Regions from separate parts of the Planctobacterium sp. R6 genome, predicted to be linked through region 1. Evidence: predicted binding sites of a transcription regulator. Region 1 holds the regulator's gene; the other holds the start of a gene.
The links. The regulator sigma-54, encoded in region 1, starts transcription at its own class of promoters, with help from an activator protein. The targets are predictions, from matches to a motif close to GTTGGCACGNNNNTNGNNT.
Positions count from the first base shown of each region.

Region 1 (8,229 bases):
ATTATGGTGGATTCAGCGGTGAACATCGCCAGATATTTTGGCATGAGCGAACTGATGATAGGCCTGACCATCATTGCCATTGGTACCAGCCTTCCCGAGTTGGCGGCCAGTATTGCCGGTGTATTAAAAGGCGAAGATGACATGGCACTGGGTAACATTATCGGGTCTAACATCTTTAACATTTTAGCGGTAATGGCGATGCCAGGATTAATCGCACCGGGCCTAATCGATGCTGATGCTGCTAACCGGGACATTCACGTGATGCTGGTGTTCACCGTATTGCTGCTGTTATTCAGCTTTGGTTTACGTGGTGTGCGCAAAATAACCCGCTGGGAAGGTGGCATTCTGGTGGCCGGATATATCGGCTACCTCACCTTTCTGTTTGTGGCATAACCGGGTAAAAGCCTAATGAAAGTCGATACTGCACAACTGATTACCTCAGCCCAACGGGTTCTGGATATCGAGCTGGATGCGATTCAAAACCTCAGAAACGCCTTTGATGAACACTTTATCCAGGCCTGTCAGTTGCTGCTTGGTTGCAAGGGCAAAGTTGTCGTTACCGGTATGGGAAAATCCGGTCACATTGCCAATAAAATTGCGGCAACACTGGCTAGCACCGGCACACCGGCATTTTTTATGCACCCAGGAGAAGCAGGACACGGTGACCTGGGGATGCTGGGTAAGGAAGATGTGTTACTGGCGATTTCCAACTCTGGTGAAACCTCCGAAGTGGTGTCTTTGTTGCCGGTAGTCAAGCGGCTGGGTATAAAAATCATTGCGATGACCCGCTCTGCGGAATCTGCCATGGGGCGTTATGCTGATATCCACCTGTCGATTGCCGTGCCGCAGGAAGCCTGCTCCCTGGGACTGGCCCCAACATCCAGCACCAGTGTAACCCTGGTGTTAGGAGATGCGCTGGCAATCGCGTTGCTGGACGCCAAAAACTTTACTGCTGAAGAATTTGCCCTGTCGCACCCCAGTGGTTCACTGGGCAAAAAACTGTTACTCACCTTACAAGATATTATGCATACCGGTGATCGCGTTCCTACCGTCGACGCAAACAGCAGTGTGCGGGATACCCTGGTCGTTATCACTCAAAAAAGCTTAGGCCTGGCGGGCATCGTCGACGAGCAAGGCAAGCTGATTGGGGTGTTTACTGATGGCGATTTACGCCGGGTTATCGATGCCAGAAAAGACGTTCACGCCACGCTCATCAAAGATGTGATGACCAAAAACTGCTATACCGCCCGCAAAGATATGTTGGTGGCCGAAACGCTGACCCAAATGGAGAACCGCAACATCAGTGGCCTGATTGTGGTAGATGACGAGCAGCGTCCCATTGGTGCGTTAAATATGTTAGATATGGTCAAATCCGGGGTGGTTTAATGACACAAGTTGACACGCTTTACGGCCCGCTGGCCCCTCAACTGATAGAGTATATGCGTGACATCAGACTGCTGGCCTGTGATGTAGACGGGGTATTCAGCGATGGTCGCATTTATCTGGGTAACCAGGGAGAAGAGCTCAAGGCGTTTCACACCAAAGACGGCTATGGTCTGAAAGCACTGTTAGCCGCCGGTGTCGAAGTTGCCATCATAACCGGCAGAAAATCGCAGATAGTCTCTGACCGGTTTTCAGCGCTGGGGGTGCGTCATATTATCCAAGGCGAAGAGCAGAAAAAGTCTGCGTTACAAACACTGCAACACTCCCTGAATATTCCCGCGCAGCACACTGCCGCGATTGGCGATGATTTACCCGATACCGGCATGTTTGAATTAGCCCAACTAAAAGTGGCTCCCGCCGATGCGCATCCGGGCGTACTGCATTTGAGTAATTACCACACCACCACACCGGGTGGATTCGGATGTGTTCGGGAATTATGTGACCTGATATTATTCAGCAAAGGAAAACTGCAAGGTATATTGGCGAGTAGCGTATGAGTCGTATTCACATCAGTATCGGTCTGTTATTTATCGTATTGCTAACCCTCTACGTGAATATGATTGCCGATGATAATACGCCACAAACCATAGACGACACACCGGAAGCCTGGAATCCCAATTATCAGGCCCGCAATATGAAAAGTACCCTCTATAACGAATCTGGCAGCGTCAACCACGAGGTGTTTGCCTCCTCGATGGAGCACTACGATATTCTCGGCTTTACGCTGTTTGAACAACCCGAATACACCATTTACACCGATGAAACAGACTCCCCCTGGCAAATTGTTGCAAATGAGGGGACACTGTATAGTGATCAACGTATTGAACTTGAGCAAAATGTCCTTATCAAAAGTCTTAATCAGGACGACTTTGTACAAACTATCGAAACCAGCTTTGTAGAAATTGATTTGCTCAACAAAACAGCCAAATCGAATAACCCGGTCACCATCACCGGGTTGGATTTCATTATTGAAAGCAACGGCTTAACAGTTAATCTGTTGACCCGTAAACTGGAACTCAAAGACCATGTTAAAACGATTTATCAACAACCTGTTGCCCATTAGCAGTGTATTGCTCCTGCTGTCATGTCCGGCATGGGCTGGGAAAGATGACTTTAAACTTCCCATTGAGGTTGATTCAAAATCTCAGTTTGTCGATGGCAAACGCAAAACATCTGTATTCAAAGAAGATGTTAACGTGCGCCAGGGCACCCTATCCATTAATGCTGACGAAGTGAGAGTCTCGGCAGAGGATGGCAAAGGCAAAGAAATATTTGTGGCGCTTGGCAAACCCGCTGTTTATTCCCAAACTATGGATGACGGCAGTAAAATCACCGCCAAAGCTGAAGAAATTCGTTACATTGTTGAGTTTCGGACCCTGGAGCTTAATGGTGCGGCAGAACTTTATCAGGACACCAGTATGGTGAAAGGTGAAAAGATCAGCTTTAATTTAGAGAAAGAACAGTTAATCGCCGGAAGCAACGAAGCCGACGGCAGAGTGACCACTGTTTTTCAGACCGACGATAAAAATTAATCTGCAAGCGCAACCGAACAAGGAAACTCATTTAAGTGCCCACGTTATACGCGAATAATCTGGCAAAATCCTATAAAAGCCGTCAGGTGGTGCGAGATGTCAGCATTGAAGTTAGTACCGGCCAGATAGTTGGTTTACTGGGACCCAATGGGGCCGGGAAAACCACTACATTTTACATGATCGTCGGTCTCGTTCCCCTGGACAAAGGGGAGATTTTTATTGATCAGCATCAACTGACCTTGCAACCTATGCATGTGCGGGCGCGTCATGGCATCGGTTATTTGCCCCAGGAATCTTCAATTTTCAGAAAACTCAGTGTATTCCAGAATCTGATGGCCATTTTACAAATGCGCAAAGAGCTGGATAACGAGCAACGCGAAGAACTTGCCGATGAACTGCTGGATGAATTTAATTTAAATCACATTCGTCACAATCTGGGCATGAGCTTGTCTGGTGGTGAGCGTCGCAGAGTAGAGATTGCCCGCGCTCTGGCCGCCAATCCGCAATTTATTTTGCTGGACGAACCCTTCGCAGGCGTTGACCCTATTTCTGTTAATGATATAAAGAAGATTATTCACCACTTGCGGGACAGGGGGATCGGTGTACTGATCACTGACCACAATGTCAGAGAAACGCTGGATGTCTGCGAACAGGCCTATATTGTCAGTCATGGACAGGTCATTGCCGAAGGCGAACCCGAAACAGTTTTAGCAAATCAGCAAGTAAGAGATGTATACCTGGGTGAGCAATTCAGGCTATAGTAACACTAACAACAATCTAAAGATTGGGGCACAGTAACCCTGAGCTCTGGAGTCGGAAAAAACCATTTTTAATGAAGCCGTCTTTACAACTAAAATTTAGCCAACAGCTAACAATGACCCCTCAATTGCAGCAAGCAATTCGTCTGCTGCAACTGTCAACGCTTGACCTGCAACAAGAAATTCAGGATGCGTTAGACGCCAATCCATTGCTGGAAGTGGATGAAAATACCGAAGCCGGTAGCGATGAAGCGTTGGAATTACTCAAAGAACCCAAAACGGCTGAGTTGAATGGCGCCGACAGCGACAACGAATTCAGTGGTTCAGACGGCATTGACTCAAGTGATGCGCTGGAAAAGAACGACTTACCCGATGAGCTTCCGATAGACAGCACCTGGGATGAATACTACAGCGCGTCATCAGCACCCGCCTCGTCAGGTGGTGTAGGCCCGGATGACGACCAGGTGTATCAGGGTGAAACCAGTGAATCCATACAGGATCACCTGCTCTGGCAATTACACCTGACCCCGTTCAGCGAAACCGATGAAGCCATTGCTTTGGCCATCATAGATTCTATTGATGAATCCGGTTATCTCACCGTTTCGGTTGAGGAAATCCTCGAAAGCCTCGATGATGAAGAAATTGAAATCGACGAAGTGGAATGTGTCAGAAAACGCATTCAACACTTCGACCCCTTAGGTTCAGGCTCAATCACACCACAAGAGTGCTTGCTGGTGCAGTTGGGGCAATTCCCCAAAGACACTCCCTGGTTACAGGAAGCAAAATCACTGCTGTGTGACTTTTCCGATCTGTTAATGGCAAAAGATTTTCGTACCTTGATCAGAAAATCTAAATTGCGTGAAGAACAGCTCAAAGAAGTATTAAAGTTACTGCAAACCCTGAATCCGCATCCGGGCAGTACCTTAAATACCAAAGAACCAGATTATGTGATCCCCGATGTCTCGGTCATGAAAAAATCCGGACGCTGGATTGTCGAACTCAACCCCGATTCCGTGCCAAAGCTCAATATCAATCAGCAATATGCCGCCATGAGCCGGGGCAGCAGAAATAGTGCCGACGGGCAGTTTATTCGCTCGCATATGCAGGAAGCGAAGTGGTTTATCAAGAGTATCGAAAGCCGTAACGACACCCTACTCAAAGTGGCCAATTGTATTGTCCAGCAACAGCACGGCTTTTTCGAGCACGGGCCGGAAATGATGAAGCCCATGGTGCTTAACGACGTGGCTGAAATGGTGGATATGCACGAATCTACGATTTCCCGTGTGACCACACAGAAGTACATGCACACCCCGAGAGGTATCTTTGAGCTGAAGTATTTCTTCTCCAGCCATGTGGCCACAGAAAATGGTGGGGAATGCTCCTCTACCGCCATCAGGGCATTGATTAAAAAACTGGTGGCCGCTGAGAATCAGGCCAAGCCACTCAGTGATAGCAAAATTGCGCAATTGTTAGCCGATCAGGGCATTATGGTAGCCCGGCGAACCATTGCAAAATACCGGGAATCGCTCTCGATTCCTCCATCTAACCAACGTAAGAGTCTGTTATAGACTTCCCTACAAGAAGGACGACCAATTATGCAAATAAACTTATCAGGTCATCACGTCGAAATCACCGATTCTCTTCGCGATTATGTCGATACAAAATTCACTAAACTGGAACGACATTTTGATCACATAAACAATGTATATGTCATCTTAAACGTTGAAAAACTCAATCAAAAAGCAGAAGCAACCATGCACCTCGACGGTGGAGAAGTTTTTGCGACATCCGAGCACAAAGACATGTACGCTGCCATTGACTCTCTCATCGACAAGCTCGACAGGCAGGTTATTAAGCATAAAGAAAAGCTCAAGAGTCATTAGAGGAGTCTAAACGAGGATGGAAATCAAAGACATCCTTTCATCGGACTGCACGCGCTGTGCAGTCCCCATTACCAGCAAAAAACGCGCTCTGCAAATCATCAGTGTTGTTGCCAGTGAAAAACTCAGCGAACTCAATGAAGAAGACGTTCTGAACAGTCTTCTGTGCCGGGAAAAAATGGGCAGTACCGGGATCGGCAACGGCATCGCCATACCACATGGTCGTGTTGAAGGTCTGAGTAGTCCCCTGGCTATTGTACTCACCTGCTCGCCTGGTATAGAATTTGACGCAATCGACAATCAACCGGTCGATATATTTTTTGCGATTTTGGTGCCCGTTGAGCAAACAGAAGGTCACTTGCAAACCCTGGCCCGTATAGCTCAAAAACTCAGTGACAAAGAGGTCACCAAAGTAATCCGCAATTGCCATTCAGACAACGCATTATATGAAGCATTGGTATGAAATTAATTGTGATCAGTGGACGGTCCGGCTCAGGAAAGTCTGTAGTATTAAGGGCACTTGAGGATCTTGGCTACTATTGCGTAGACAATCTTCCGGTAAGTATGTTACCCACACTGACCCACGCGGTTGTCAGTGAATACGACCAGATTGCCGTCAGTATTGACGTGCGCAACTTACCTAAAGACCCAGAACAACTCACAGAGAATCTGGATTTTTTGCCCAACAAAACCGACCTGACCATTATTTATCTGGATGCCAGTGACGATATTTTGGTAAAGCGTTACAGCGAAACCAGACGCCTTCATCCCTTGTCCAAAAACAACATTTCTCTGGCTGACGCTATCGTTAAAGAGCGGGAACTTTTGGTCCCTATTTACGAACGCGCAGACCTCCACATTGATACCGATAAATTGTCGATCCATCAGTTGGCAGAACTGGTGCGAGAACGCATTCTGGGCAAGAAGTCCTCACGACTGGTCCTGGTTTTTGAATCCTTTGGCTTTAAAAACGGTATTCCGAAAGACGCCGATTACGTCTTTGACGTGCGCTTTTTGCCTAATCCACACTGGATACCGGAACTCAAACCCTATTCAGGTAAAGATGCGCCCGTTGCTCAATACCTGACAGCACAGCCCATCGTGGTGAAAGTGATCGGTCAATTTCAAAACCTGATCGAAACCTGGCTGCCGCATCTGGAGAGAAACAACCGCAGTTACGTGACCGTTGCCATAGGGTGTACCGGGGGACAACATCGCTCAGTATTCATCGCTGAAACCCTGGCGAATTATTTTTCTGTTGCTCACCCTGATGTGCAAATCAGACACCGGGATCTGGACGCGTGAATCGAGCAGAACGAACCCTAACCATCACCAATAAACTGGGCCTTCACGCCAGAGCAGCCACCGAACTGGTGAAGCTGGCCGCCTCATTTTCCGCAACCATTATGCTGCACAAAGACGGTAAAAGTGCTTCTGCAGACAGTGTTTTGGGCTTAATGATGCTGGAAGGGTCACAAAACAAACAGGTGAAGGTCATTTGCGAAGGCAATGATGCCGAGCCGGCTTTAGAGGCAGTTTCCGCATTATTCTCCGCGCGGTTTAACGAAGCTGAGTAGTGTTTCACAATATTTAAACCTGGATTGTGATTTGTTTCATTAGTAGATATCCAGCAGCCACTTATTGCTATAAACTATAATAAACGAACAATAACAATGACCTGTGTATACAGAACGCTCATCTGTAAAGGACTTTCAGGTTGTTAATGGAAATCAGTTCATCGCAAAAATAAGGAGTGTCGATAAGTGCCGGGAACACCTTATCTAAATCTAAAACATCGTGATTTAGCCGGATTCGGTACAGCTTTCTACACCCTTATATCAGCCCGCAGCAACGTTTCTCAGTATCCGCAAAGCCAGTCAGCAAAGATTGACATGGCAACATTCTCTCTTGTGCCCTCTGGTGAGGAAGCACACTGATGGAACAAAATAAGCTCGAACAGGAATACGTCACCACGCAACTGGATGCCATTAACGAAGCGCTCAGTAATGGCCTGTTTGTGCATGTGCGCAAAATGCTGCACAGCATTCCCCCCGCAGATGTCGCGTTACTTTTAGAATCCACCCCGGTTCGCAATCGTTCTTTGCTCTGGAAACTCATCGATACTGATTACCACGGCGATGTGTTAGAAGAACTGTCTGAGGATGTGCGCAACGGCATCATGCGCGAAATGGTGCCTGAAAAGCTTGCTGACGCCCTGGAAGATATGGACACCGACGACCTTGCAGAAATGCTGCACGGTCTGCCTGACAGAATGGTTCAGGATGTCCTGGAGTCCATGGACAGCATGGACAGGGCCAGAGCAGAACAAGCCTTATCCTATGGTGAAGGTACCGCCGGTTTCATTATGAACACCGACACCATTACACTGCGACCGGAAGTCAGTGTAGAAGTGATTCTGCGCTACCTGAGACTCAAGCAGGAACTGCCGGAAGATACCGACATGCTGTATGTCACCAACCGCTATGACCGGTTGATTGGGACGGTGCCTCTTACCAGCCTGATCACTGCGGCCCCGGAGATCAGTGTTGAAGAAATCATGGAAGAAGAACCAGAAGTCATCAAGGTGGATCTGGACGAAACCGAAGTAGCCAAATT
Region 1 covers NZ_JBVTQY010000022.1:21,971-30,199, forward strand. Annotated here, with positions in the region: gene AC0J20_RS14240 (calcium/sodium antiporter) at 1-393, shown strand, start outside; gene AC0J20_RS14245 (KpsF/GutQ family sugar-phosphate isomerase) at 409-1,386, shown strand; gene kdsC (3-deoxy-manno-octulosonate-8-phosphatase KdsC) at 1,386-1,940, shown strand; gene lptC (LPS export ABC transporter periplasmic protein LptC) at 1,937-2,506, shown strand; gene lptA (lipopolysaccharide transport periplasmic protein LptA) at 2,469-2,975, shown strand; gene lptB (LPS export ABC transporter ATP-binding protein) at 3,011-3,736, shown strand; gene AC0J20_RS14270 (RNA polymerase factor sigma-54) at 3,808-5,301, shown strand; gene hpf (ribosome hibernation promoting factor) at 5,329-5,616, shown strand; gene ptsN (PTS IIA-like nitrogen regulatory protein PtsN) at 5,633-6,076, shown strand; gene rapZ (RNase adapter RapZ) at 6,073-6,918, shown strand; gene AC0J20_RS14290 (HPr family phosphocarrier protein) at 6,915-7,190, shown strand; gene mgtE (magnesium transporter) at 7,550-8,229, shown strand, end outside.

Region 2 (8,229 bases), on a different contig from region 1:
CAATGTAAATGGTGCTGGCCAGAAACCGCAGTTGGAGAGTCAGCGACTCAATCAACAGCAAACTCAACAGGGCCAGAGTGCCAACACGGCACAACAGGCGCAAACTGCATCAGCAGCGCCGCGTCAAGATTCTGTGTCTTTAACACAGTCTGCACAGCAGCTTGCTAACGTGCAGAAAAAGGGCAACGATGCTCCTGTAAATCAGGACAAAGTAGATAAACTGAAAGCAGCTATCCAGAACGGTTCTTACAAGATCGACGCAGAGCAATTAGCCTCCAAGATCTCTAAAGCTGAGTCGGACCTGTTTGGTTTATCCAAAGGTTAATGAATGTCAGACATGACTAACGCGCTTACGCAACAAATTTCATTGCTGCAGGCATTGAAAGAAAAGCTCGATAACGAGCTGGAATTAATTGTTGCTCGTGACGCTGACGGTCTGCTGACATTGGTTAACGAGAAATCAGATTTACTGGAACAGATTGCTGAAAACGACAAAGTACTGCAGTCAGCCAGATTGTCATCCGGTGAATTCAACGATGCTCAACGTCAATTAGCTGAAGATGGCAAAGCCTTGTTACTTCAGTGCCAACATCAAACCAACGTCAATGCAATCGCGGTTGAAAAAAACCAGATTCGTTTACAACGGCTGCGGGATGTTATGATGGCGACGCGCAATAAAGAATCTATGACCTACACGAATAAAGGTAAAACCCAGGGCGGAATGCTCGGCAGTGGCGTTAAAGCCTGATCCTACCCACCTTTATACGACTTCTTCCCAATATCATCTGACAGTGACCTGGTGTTTTTCATCCACTATAATTGTGACTTTGTATCTTGTTGGTGAAGTTCCATTAAAAAACCTCCGGTAAAGGAGGTTTCAGGTGGGGTTACTTTTATGTAGTCGCCTTACTCTGTGTTAGCTGGCCGCTGGTCGCAATATGACATCAGCCGTGTTAACACGCCCGGATTAGTAATAAACGACGTCTTTGACTTTGCGAGGCCGGGCAGTTGATAAATAAATGTCGTAAACTTTTTGAAAATCCAATGACAACTCTGTCGCGTAAACATCCTCGCCCACCGGGTATGATTTGATGACTTGTGCACCGCGAATAACTCCTTCTACAGAGGCTTTTAGCTCATTGTCCCGCAAGACCAAATTAGCCAAAGACTGCTCAGTGTCAATGCGCTGACCATATACCTGCTCTGCCAGTTCTTTATATGCGTCTAATTTGGATGCTTTAATAGCCATCAACATTTTAACGGAATCATTGTTGCCCATCTGCGAACTGATAGGAGCATACCCCACCGCAGTTAGTACCGGATATTCTTCAGGTTGTACATACTCCCACTCCACCTGTTTATCACTGTAATACATAGACTCCAATGTCTTGCACCCGGAAACACTCAGAGCAAGTACACTGACAATGAGTGCCTTATCAATCCTGTTTACAAATTTGCTTATCATAACTCACCTAAATCTATTGCAGCCATACTGTTCAGCAGGCACTAAGCCAATATCCATGAATGTTAAAATATTGACATTGATATTCTGTCAGCTTTTCAAAGCAAGTTTTTTGCCAAACCAGCATAGTTTACCGGGCATATTAATAAATAGTGGTACGTATCCTGCTTTAAGTGGGGCAACATATTTAGAAAAGGGCAATAGCGTAGTTTTTTGACACTATTAAAATGTAGATTCTATGCTCAGCCCACTGTATGGATCTGTTCAGACTCATAACGAGGTTACCATGTACAAGCTAATATTATTCTGTTGTGTTTCAATCCTTTCCTGTGGCGTGCAATCGGCCTGGTTTGAATCAACAGGTCAGGCCGTCATTCACAATGACAACAAAACCCTGGCAAAACAGCAGGCTACGCATGAGGCCATCAGACAGGCACTGTTGTTTGCCGGTGCTTCGGTGCGCAGCGTACAAGAGATGACGGACGGTTTACTACAAAATGACCGCCTCGAAATTCGCGCAAGTGGTGAAGTCGCCAGCGTAGAATTAATCAGTGAACACTATTTTGACGACTATGTAGAAGTCGCTATTCGAGCGGATATTTTTCCACAGCGTGATCAATGCAGTGCTTCTGATTATAAAAAAAGCATCGTTACCAGCAAACTACACATAAGTGCCTTTCGGCAGGCTGCCATAGGTGGACTGAATAATGTTTCAGGCCCAATTTCTGAGCGCATTAAATCCAGTTTTGATACATTTTCTCAGCGAGCGCTGATCAGTAAAATCGAGCCCTACACCTTTTTCCCGCAGGCTCATGAACTAAAAACACAGTCCATGTTGTTGTCGGCCGAATCCAATGCTCAATACGTGCTCATCGGAGACATCATTGAAATTAGTCTGGATAGCAATGAACAAACTTATCTGGATGTTGCCAGGTTTTGGGAGACAAAACATCCGGAGCGCAATCTGGCGATCCGCTTTGTGTTAATTGACGGGACAAAAGGCGACATATTGCTGGATAAGATTTATCGAACCTCTTCGGTATGGGAATTCGACAGCCATCAAACGCTGGAAACCAATAGCAAAACCTTGTGGCAGTCACCGTTTGGAAAGGTCACCGAAGAGTTACTACGGGAATTAACCGCAGATATCGACAACCTGATCGCCTGTAACCCCACATATGGCAGAATTATCGCCATCCACAACAACAGCCTGTCAGTTAATCTTGGGACTAAGCAAGGTGTTCAAAAAGGCGATGAGCTCTCAGTGTTCCAAATGAGGCAATTTTTCTCTCCGTCAGGTATGCCGCATATCCAGTATTCGATTCACCCTTCTAAGGTAACCGTCGCCGAAGCCTTTTATGACTCCTCGTTACTCAGAGTATCCGACGGTACTCCGCTGGCCAATATTCAGCCAAACGATTTTGTGGTCAGAAGATAGGGGTTTCAAAGCGATTTTGAATGGGTAATAATCACCTAAGGCTTTGTATCTAATATAGAAAGCTGTAACCAAAACCTGTGCGTCCCCATAGTTTAACCGGATAAAACAAGAACCTCCTAAGTTTTAGATCTGCGTTCGAGTCGCGGTGGGGACGCCATTCGTGCAGCCCTTTAATATGCCCAATCTGCATCTTTAAAGGCGTTCAGCATTTCATCAAACGACACGCCAAAAACCTAAAAAGGTCAAAAAACAGCCAAAAAGTGTTATTTTGTTCTTCTGTAACTCAATCCTTCATAAAAATACGCTGCAATCTGGTATCGTTGTTTTTGAACATTTACATCTAACTCTTTGTAATTATGAAGTTTTTTATCACCTGTAGAGTACCTCTAAAAAGTATTTGTTAAACTGTCACTTATTTACCATGATGGCCTACACACCACCCACAACAGTTAAAATAAAATCCATTGAAGAAGTTAATAATTAACCACGAAACAACATGAAAATGGTAAATTTACCTCTCGCAGTTATTCATTGACTTTAAGGATTCGCTTTGAACAACAAGTTGATCGTCACTACAGGTTCCTTATTAATAGCATCTGGTCTTTTCTTTTACATCTCAGTTGAACCTGTAGTGGAGAAGACATCCCTGGAAATTTCGAATGCCACGGATAACAAAAATAATTTATCAGAAGGTTTAACCTCTGTAATCCAAGACTCCTCCATATCGCAAGCGCAGGAGTCAGCTCAAATCGTCGAAGACAATACCGGTGACCTGGAAGTTCAAAAAGTTCCAACTGACAAAGAGCTTGTTGACTTTGCGATTAAAAAAATTACGGAAACTGACTTTGGCTTGAGACCTGATCGTTATTCTATTGAACAACTGACAATCATTGGAAAATACATTAAAGGCATGCCACTTACTCGAGCAGAATTGGAGATTAACCTGACTTACTTCCTCGATGGCAGTCTTCGTATTGAAAATGAAAATCCTGAAGGTCCTGTAGGGGGTGCAGATTTTGAGGGCAAAGAAGAGTGGGTTGATGCACATGCTTACAACGAGGGTTTTAAGTATTGGAATAGCTTAGTAGCAGATGGTGATGCACAAGCTGCCAGACTCCTTGGTCGCTATTACTCTACAACTGGTTATACGGATGATGCAATAGCAACTTACAAATACATTATTCCTCACCTAAAAACCCAAAGAGACAAAGGTTACATAACCTATCAATTAGCAAACGAGTTGAAAGAAAAAGAACCGTTTACCGCTGCAGTGTATTACTGGTTATCAATTTCAGATTTCAATTCCAGTCTAACAAACGGAGAACTGCAAAACATTTTGAGCCAATACGATAACGGAGAGATACAGGAGAAAACAAAGGAAATTTACAAGAATTCAGGTTGGAATAATGATTGAGATCTAGCGGGACGGTTATGAAAAAGATTCTATTAAAAATTTTATTTGTAAATCACCAGTACACTTGAGTCAGTAACTAAATCTTGCAACCATCGTTAATGCATCAAACCTCTTGCACCGAAAATGCACAACCTCTTTTGAGTTTGACGGGAAGTGTGGCCACATTTCGATTCACATCAGTGACCATCTTACCCCTTATTTCAGGCCATTAGACCCAGCAACAATGTAGTCAAACAGGCATACCGAGATCAGATACTCAGTTCCTTTTTCATGAGTTTCACAAATTGTTTTTGTGTTTGAATATCAGCTCGGGGACGGCACAGTTCCCACCAGTTTTTTACTGTATCCAGTTCCAGTGCCAGCATAGATTTAACATGACAATTTTCAACCGCCACGACTTTTTCACGGCTGATACCCAACTTATCGGCTATTTGTTGTTGCGTCAGGCTGCTTTCCAGGCGTAATCCTCTTAGCACCTCAGAACGTTCAATATGTAATACATCTGTACTTTTAATCGCCATGGCTTACTACTACTTCCTGATAGTGAGTTGTCTGCTGGTTAATTAGTCAGTTTTTTAACCAGAGATATAACTCTATTTCGATATGTTTACTTACCGTGAACGTTAACCAAAAACAGCTAAAATAACAACACAAACAGGATATTTTTTTTACCTTTCAATATTTCCATATTGTCTCCGTGCCAGGTAACAATAAAAGCAAGTAACGCAACACCTTGAATGACCCCAATTAATACCAATATAAATAGAAAATGTAGTTAGTAAACAGGTTGAGTTATGACTGTTGAAGAGGATTTCAGTGCATTTTTAGCTGAGGTCGCTGATGTGAAACAGCTAAAATCAGACGATAAGGTATTTCTGAAAAGGCAGGACGGCAATGAGCTGGCCAGACGATTACGCAGAGATGCCATCAAAAGCGAACAACGGCGCAGTAACAACTACCTTACCCTCGCAGACATCGACCCAATAGCCCTAAATGATCCGATTCAGTTTAAACTGGAAGGCGTTCAGGATTTGGTTTATAAAAACCTCAGGCTGGGGAAATACGCGATAGAAAGTACCTTAAATATGCAATCTATGACCCTGGACGTAGCACATAAAGAGGTGTTTGAATTCATTACTCAGAGTCATTTACGTGGATTAAGATGCGTGCTCATGCGGCACGGCCTTAACGAAAATCGTAAACCCTTTCCCGGTTACCTCAAAAGTTATCTCAACGTTTGGCTACAGCAAATCCCGGAAGTGCTCGCCTTTCATTCCAGTCAACTACAACATGGCGGACTAAAGAGCACCTACGTGTTGTTGAAGAAAAACAAGCAACAAAAAGCCGACAACAGAGAACGTCACAAACTCAGGTAGTTTAAATTTTTGTTTTTGTGTTATTTGACTTCGCTGTTTTATGCTCTACAGGTTTAAGGGATGGCGTGTCTTTGGAAGAAACAGACGTGCTGATGATAGCGCTTACAATGAGCACTATCACAGTTAACAACACACCGGTGAGTCCGAAACCTTTGCTGGAACGATTCATAACCTACTCTTATTTTTGTTTTTGTTGTTGAGGTTTATCCGAAAATGACCATCGCATTTTATCCTTCAGGTAATCCTATCCGTCAGGTGATATTTCTACGTTCCTGTAGCGTATGATAAGACATACTCATAGATTACTATTTGAGCAATCATAAACAATATAGATTTCACAAACAACCAGGAAACCCTACAAAATTGGTGATTTTTTACTAATAATTCGATTTTTTTAGTCAAAAATCACCGAAAGTGGACGAGAGGGTAAATTTCCTCTCGCCACATTAATGTCAGCCTAAAGACTTTCTGGCATTGCGGAACATACGCATCCAGGCGCCGTCCTCTTGCCAGTCTTGTGGATGCCATGAATTTGCCACGGTGCGGAATACCCTTTCCGGATGCGGCATCATAATGGTTGCGCGGCCGTCCTGGGTGGTGAGTCCGGTAATACCATCCGGGGAACCATTCGGGTTCATCGGATACTGCTGTGTGACCTTACCGGCATAATCCACATATTTAAGGCTGACCAAATTCTGTGCTGCGGTTTGCACATCATTATTTGCAAACACAGCCCGCCCTTCACCGTGAGAAACAGCAATCGGAATTACAGAACCGGCCATACCTTCAAAAAATATAGATGGGCTCTTTTGCACTTCTACCATAGAGAATCTGGCTTCAAAACGCTCTGAGTAGTTTTGCACAAAGTGCGGCCAATGTTCTGCGCCGGGGATCAGCGATTTCAAATTGGAAAGCATCTGGCAGCCGTTACACACACCTAAGGAAAAACTGTCGGGTCGCTCAAAGAAGGTCTGAAACTGCTCTCTTACCTGCTCATTAAACAGGATAGTTTTTGCCCAGCCTTCACCGGCACCCAGTACATCTCCGTAGGAGAATCCACCGCAAGCCACCAGGCCGTTAAATGCCGACAGCGAAACACGGCCGGCAATCAGGTCGCTCATGTGAACATCGACACTGTTAAACCCGGCACGGTCAAACGCCGCCGCCATCTCAACATGAGAATTGACGCCTTGTTCCCGCAGTATCGCCATTTTGGGCGCCTTTCCGGTAGAAATGTAGGGAGCAGCAACATCTTCTGAAGGATCAAAGCTCAATTTAGCGAATAGTCCGGTGTTTTCCGGGTTGGCTTTGAGTTCATGCTCCTGTTGCGCACATTCAGGGTTGTCGCGCAGTAATTGCATGTTGTAAGTGGTCTGTGCCCACAACATACGGAAGTAAGAACAGCTGTTTTGCAGTAAAACCTGCTCGTTCTGACTGATCACAATATCCTGAGTGTTGTTTACAGTTGCCACTTCGTGCACCATGTCGCCTAGTCCGGCTTCAGCAAGAACTGCCATAACCTGGTCAACGTCATGTCCTGCCACCTGAATCACGCCACCCAGCTCCTCGTTAAACAAAGCACTGTTGGCATCACCGCTGAGTGAATCCAGAGAAATTTGTAATCCGCAATTTGCTGCAAATGCCATTTCCACTAAAGTGGTAAACAATCCTCCGTCGGAACGATCATGGTACGCGTGTAGTAACCCTTTGGTATTTAAGGTTTGCAACGCGTCAAAATAAGCTTTAAGCGATTCTGCAGAATCCACATCAGGTACCGATTTGCCCACTTTCTGATATACCTGAGCCAAACAGGAGCCGCCCATGCGGTTTTGACCACGTCCTAAGTCAATAAGTAATAATCGTGAGTCTTGCAGTGTTGTCGATAACTGTGGTGTTAAGGTTTTTCTGACATCTTCGACTTTGGCAAACGCAGTAATAATGAGTGATAATGGCGCGGTTACGCTCTTGTCTTCATCGCCATCCTGCCACTGCGTTTTCATGGACATGGAGTCTTTGCCTACCGGGATAGTTAGCCCTAGAGCCGGACATAACTCTTCACCTACCGCTTTTACTGCCTCGTATAGCCCGGCATCTTCACCAGTATGCCCGGCAGCAGACATCCAGTTTGCCGATAATTTAATGCGCTTTAAGGATTCAATATTTGCAGCAGCAATGTTGGTTATGGCTTCACCCACGGCCATTCTTGCAGAGGCGGCATGGTCCAGCAGTGCGATTGGCGTTCTCTCGCCCATAGACATGGCTTCGCCATTGTAAGTATCAAATGCGGCGCAGGTTACGCCAACATCTGCAACCGGGATCTGCCAGGGTCCCACCATCTGATCACGAGCCACCAATCCGGTCACTGTGCGGTCACCGATAGTCACCAGAAAGGTTTTCTCGGCGACGGTAGGCAGGCTAAGTATGCGCTCCACCGCTTCAGATAACGGCAATTCCGCGGCGTTAAAATCATCGCCTTCAGCCTCAGACGAAGTCACATCACGGTGCATCTTGGGTGGTTTGCCCAACAGCACATCTAAAG
Region 2 covers NZ_JBVTQY010000001.1:126,980-135,208, reverse strand. Annotated here, with positions in the region: gene flgM (flagellar biosynthesis anti-sigma factor FlgM) at 1-325, shown strand, start outside; gene flgN (flagellar export chaperone FlgN) at 329-748, shown strand; gene AC0J20_RS00560 (LPP20 family lipoprotein) at 968-1,465, opposite strand; gene AC0J20_RS00555 (flagellar assembly protein T N-terminal domain-containing protein) at 1,749-2,900, shown strand; gene AC0J20_RS00550 (hypothetical protein) at 3,451-4,314, shown strand; gene AC0J20_RS00545 (RodZ family helix-turn-helix domain-containing protein) at 4,563-4,835, opposite strand; gene smrA (DNA endonuclease SmrA) at 5,109-5,690, shown strand; gene purL (phosphoribosylformylglycinamidine synthase) at 6,143-8,229, opposite strand, start outside.
Region 2: the regulator sigma-54 is predicted to act here: its motif matches at 1,614-1,632, upstream of AC0J20_RS00555 (flagellar assembly protein T N-terminal domain-containing protein).